2 regions of the Brenneria populi genome follow, and region 2 is predicted to be linked to the other one. Evidence: predicted binding sites of a transcription regulator. Region 2 holds the regulator's gene; the other holds the start of a gene.

Region 1 (2,464 bases), on a different contig from region 2:
GCGGCGTTTTCCGCCGCCTGCGCTGGCGCCGCGTGAGGCGTCCGGTCAATAGGATGCTCAACCAGCGGCTGTCTAATCGGCGGCGTGTCCGCGCTGCCCTGGGGATGATAAGCCTCTGCGTCGCCGTCGAGGGAGGATGGCGCGGATTCCGGCACCTCAAACGCATACAGCGGCGGGTTGAGCGTCGACGCGTCATCAATCTGTTGACGAACGGCGGGCTGCGCGGACTCGGTCGGCTCATGCCGAACCTCGGCCGCCGGCATCGCTTTCGCCTCCTGCGCCGGTGAAGCGGCCGACGACGGGCTTAGACTCTCCGGCTCGTCAGCGCCGGCGTCGCTCAGCGACTCGTTCACCGAAGGCGCGGAAAACAGAACATCATCCTCCTCGCCGCCCGCGGATTGCGCCGTTTCAGGCTGATGCTCCTGGTACGCCGGCTGTTTCGCATCGTCCGCTATCCGGGCGTCGCGCTCGCCGTCGTTACGCGAACGGTTAGACATAAACGTCAGGCAGCCCAATACCGCCGCGCCGATTTTCTCCGCAATCGTCAGCCACGACCAGCCGGTAAACAGCGTCAGCCCCGCCGCCCAGACGCACAGCAAAATCAGCGTCGCCCCCATATTATTAAAGCGGGGCGTCATCGCGCTGCCCAGCAGGCTTCCCAGCACGCCGCCGGAGGCAAAGTAGTAGAGGTCGTCAATATTCAACGCGGCCAGCCCGCAGGAGGTCAGAATCAACGCCAGCGTGCCGATGAGGCGTAAAGAAAAGGTGAAATAGTCAACCGAGTTCTGGTTGTCGCGCTGCCGGAAGGCCGACCAGCACAGGCACAGCATAATCGGCGGAATGGCGTAGGCCAGAACGCCGAAAATAAAAAACAGGGTGTCCGCCAGCCAGGCGCCCGCCACGCCGCCGAAATTGTGAATAGGCTCATGCCACGCGGTTTGGGACCAGCTGGGATCGGACGGGCTGAAACTGAGCAGCGCGACGCCGATATAAACGGCAAACAGCGCCACCACGATCAAAATCGCTTCAAGTAAACGGCGGGTAGCGCTGAGTTTCCTCAGGGTAATGACTTTATCTTCTGTATATTCCTGGCTCAAGCGTCTCTCCAGGGGCCTGTAAAAGGTTTATACCCTTCTATCCTTCAAGCTGCACTGCGTCGGCTTCGCCAACTCGCCCCGCTCGCTTATGCAAGCGCCGAGGGATTCACGCGATCGCCGTCTTGACGCAGCTCGAAATCTATTGGGCGTATGACAAAGCGCCAGGAAAACCCGGCGCTGAAACTGTATAAATTCACAGGAGTGTAGCTGAATTTATCGGGTTTTGCACCCATGCGTTATCGGGTCTTAATGACCAGACGGTTGCTTTGCTTAACTTCCTCCATCACCACATAGGTACGGGTATCGTTTACGCCAGGCAGCCGGAGCAGCGTTTCACCCAGTAGCTTACGGTACGCGGACATATCCGGCACGCGGGTTTTCAGCAGGTAATCGAAGTCGCCGGAAACCAGATGGCACTCCTGAATTTCTTCAAGCTTTTGCACCGCTGAATTAAATTGTTCAAATACGTCGGGCGCGCCGCGGTTCAAGGTTATTTCAACGAAAACCAGCAGCGACGCGTCCAGATAATGCGGATTCAGCAGCGCGGTATAGCCGTTAATGAAGCCCTGTCGCTCCAGGCGGCGCACACGTTCCAGACAGGGCGTCGGCGATAGGCCGACCCGTTTGGAAAGTTCGACATTGGAAATACGCCCGTCTTTTTGTAATTCGTTCAGGATGTTGCGATCGATACGATCGAGATCTTTTCCTGGCCGCTTTTTAGTATCTACCATTATTATTGTCTCTCTTCACTCTTCCCTGCTCCTGCTACACTCCGACCAACTTCAATGTATCAGAGCCACCCTTAAAGAAGACCCGCTGTCTATTTTGTACATCAACGGTTATTGCTCGTCGCTATCCGTCATCGCCATGCGCTATTGGCAAAATATCAAGCCAGGCAAAAGCGATTTATCCGTGGTGCAATGACCAGCCAGACAGGCAACGAATAAAAGGCCGAGCATTCAACTATTCACATACAAAAAATTTTCTCTTACCTAGATGTTTTCGCAAAAGCGCAGCGGATTGTCAAAGTAAAACAACTAAAATCAGAAGAAAGCACCAAATTAAATAGGGCGGTTCGCCGCTCTGAATCGCCTTCAGCCGTTTTGCTTATGAATATGGTCGATCTATCAGCAAGTTATTGCCGTCATCGCCGCCAGCGATTAAACAAATAGCTAACAACTTCGCCACACGCTTTTTTTACCCGGTTAATTTCCTTACAATCCCCTCATTGTCCGCCATCGTGAAATGAGGAACTCATGGCTAGCGTTAAACACCACAAGTTATTGATTCTGGGGTCAGGCCCGGCGGGTTATACCGCCGCGATTTATGCCGCCCGCGCTAATTTAAATCCGGCACTCATTACCGGG
Region 2 (2,464 bases):
TTAAACAACTCCTGACGTACCGGAAGACGCGGGCCTACCGCGGCCAAGCGCTGGCGGGAGAAGTGCATGCGCGCCACGCGGGCCAGCTTGTGCGCGATGGTCTTATCCGTGCCGTGCTCGGTCGCCATGTAGCGTAATGACACCGGGCTGGAAAAACGGACGAAGCTGTCTCGGCCCAGCCACAATACGGCAAAAAATTTCTCAATGCCGTTTAGCAGGCGCAGATGCGGCGTCTCCTGATTCTGCTGTCCCTCACGGCCGGGGGAGCGGCCGAACATGACGGAAACCGGCACCATCTGTACGTCGAGATCGGGATTGCTCTGATGCAGATCCAGATAGTCGTGAAACAGCTTTATCGATTCCTCTTTGGGAACGTAATAGCGGAAAACGCGCGGACCATCGTTAATGAAAACGTGGCTGGGCAACTGTGTTCCGCCGATGTCGGCCGGACGGAGAGGATCGGGAAGACCCAGCGTCTGACATTTCGCCCTGAGCGTCAGTAAATCCGCCTGAGAATTGTAAGGCAGCACATAGAGGATCGGGCGCGAGGGATCCAACCCCAATTCAGCCACGGGATCCAGGGGAATGACCTTACTTTTCACTAACAATTTTAGTGGGAAATTCAGTAGTTTATAGTAAATTTTACGCCAACCTGACATAACAACTAGAAGCCTCTTGTTAGCAATGCGTCGCAAGGATACCAGAAACTGCGCTGGAGATCTGTTGTGATAAGACAACGGTTAGGCGTTAAAATGTCGCCGAATGCGAATAAATAATGGAGGGCGGATGAATAAGGCAACGGGGATAACCCGGATAATCAAAGCGACCGGCTATTCCCTGCAGGGATTGAAACAGGCATGGCGGCACGAAGCGGCATTTCGCCAGGAAACGGTGCTGGCCATCGTCGGGGCGATCGTCGCCTGTCTGCTGTCCGTAACCCTGGTTGAAAAACTGCTGCTTATCGGATCCGTTGTGTCGATTATGCTGTTTGAACTGGTCAATAGCGCGATCGAGGCGGTCGTCGATCGCATTGGCACTGAACGCCACGAGTTATCAGGCCGGGCGAAGGATATCGGTTCGGCCGCAGTGTTTATCGCCATCCTCCTGGCCGTCGTCGTCTGGGGCAGCATTCTTTGGCGGCACTTTGCGTGAAAGCTTGCGGAAAGTAATAAAAAACCGAGGTTTACTCACATCCCGGTTCCCAATTGGCGATTAGCTGTATATACTCACAGCAAAACTGTATAAACAACCAGGGGGGCGGAATGAAAGCATTAACGGCCAGACAGCAGCAGGTTTATGACCTGATCCGCGATCATCTTGCACAGACCGGCATGCCGCCGACGCGCGCGGAAATCGCCCAACAGTTGGGATTCCGCTCGCCGAATGCCGCAGAAGAGCATTTAAAGGCGCTGGCGCGTAAAGGCGTTATCGAAATTGTCTCCGGCGCATCGCGCGGCATCCGCCTGCTGATGGAGGAAGAGGCCGGCATTCCGCTGATTGGCCGTGTCGCCGCGGGTGAGCCGCTGTTAGCTCAGCAGCATATTGAATGCCACTATCAGGTCGATCCCTCGATGTTTAAGCCCAGCGCCGATTTTCTATTGCGCGTCAGCGGAATGTCGATGAAAGACATCGGCATTATGGACGGCGATTTACTGGCGGTGCATAAAACGCAGGATGTCCATAACGGGCAGGTCGTCGTGGCGCGCATCGAAGATGAAGTCACGGTTAAACGTTTGAAGAAGCAGGGCAATACCGTTCATCTTCTGGCTGAAAATGAGGAGTTCGCGCCGATCGTCGTCGATCTGCGGCAACAGAGTTTCTCCATCGAAGGATTGGCGGTCGGCGTTATTCGTAACAGCGACTGGAGCTGATTCCGGCGTTTGCAACCCTCCCCCCATCTCAAACGCTATTTTTTATTTGACGCCTTTTCGCCTCGCCTCTGAGGCGAGGCTGTTTATTGCCGCCATCCCCCAAGCCGCCGGCGCTTATGCAATTGAAGTACGGCGGCGGTAAATTAATCGTAGCGGCGCTTGAGACGGCATGATAAATAGGAGATGGAGAGCGTTATCTTGTAGCTAAGAGTGCGGCAAGTTCGCCTCTCATCTGGCTATCTTTTACTGACTGTTGCCGATAGTGCGGAAATTTATTGTGCATAGGGCGATATCGCTAGGCATAAGGAGCAAGTCAGTAGAGACTATACTTAACAGGCGGTAGGAGGCGAACCGTACCACCGGCGGCGCGAAGCGCGACGGCATAAGCCGGCTAATAACATAATGGCTTCGCGGCGATAATCCGAAAGCGATTAACCGGTGGTGTGATGTAGCAACCTTAAGCCAGCCGAATAGCCGGTTGATAAAAGAAGTAAAGGTATGGGAAAGAAAAAATAAGCGCGACTGCTAACCGGTAACGCCGACACGCGCAAATATGAATAAATGGATCCTGTGTCGAGGTGTTGACCATTTCA

The links. Region 2 encodes LexA, which represses DNA repair genes until DNA is damaged. Its sites were predicted from a motif close to TNCTGTATGTACATACAGNA; they were not measured.
Region 1: the regulator LexA is predicted to act here: its motif matches at 1,279-1,298, upstream of VSX58_RS04300 (DNA translocase FtsK 4TM domain-containing protein).

The regions. Positions count from the first base shown of each region.
Region 1 covers NZ_JAYWTM010000001.1:954,454-956,917, forward strand. Annotated here, with positions in the region: gene VSX58_RS04300 (DNA translocase FtsK 4TM domain-containing protein) at 1-1,097, opposite strand, end outside; gene lrp (leucine-responsive transcriptional regulator Lrp) at 1,334-1,828, opposite strand; gene trxB (thioredoxin-disulfide reductase) at 2,354-2,464, shown strand, end outside.
Region 2 covers NZ_JAYWTM010000006.1:336,349-338,812, forward strand. Annotated here, with positions in the region: gene plsB (glycerol-3-phosphate 1-O-acyltransferase PlsB) at 1-659, opposite strand, end outside; gene VSX58_RS09020 (diacylglycerol kinase) at 787-1,152, shown strand; gene lexA (transcriptional repressor LexA) at 1,263-1,871, shown strand.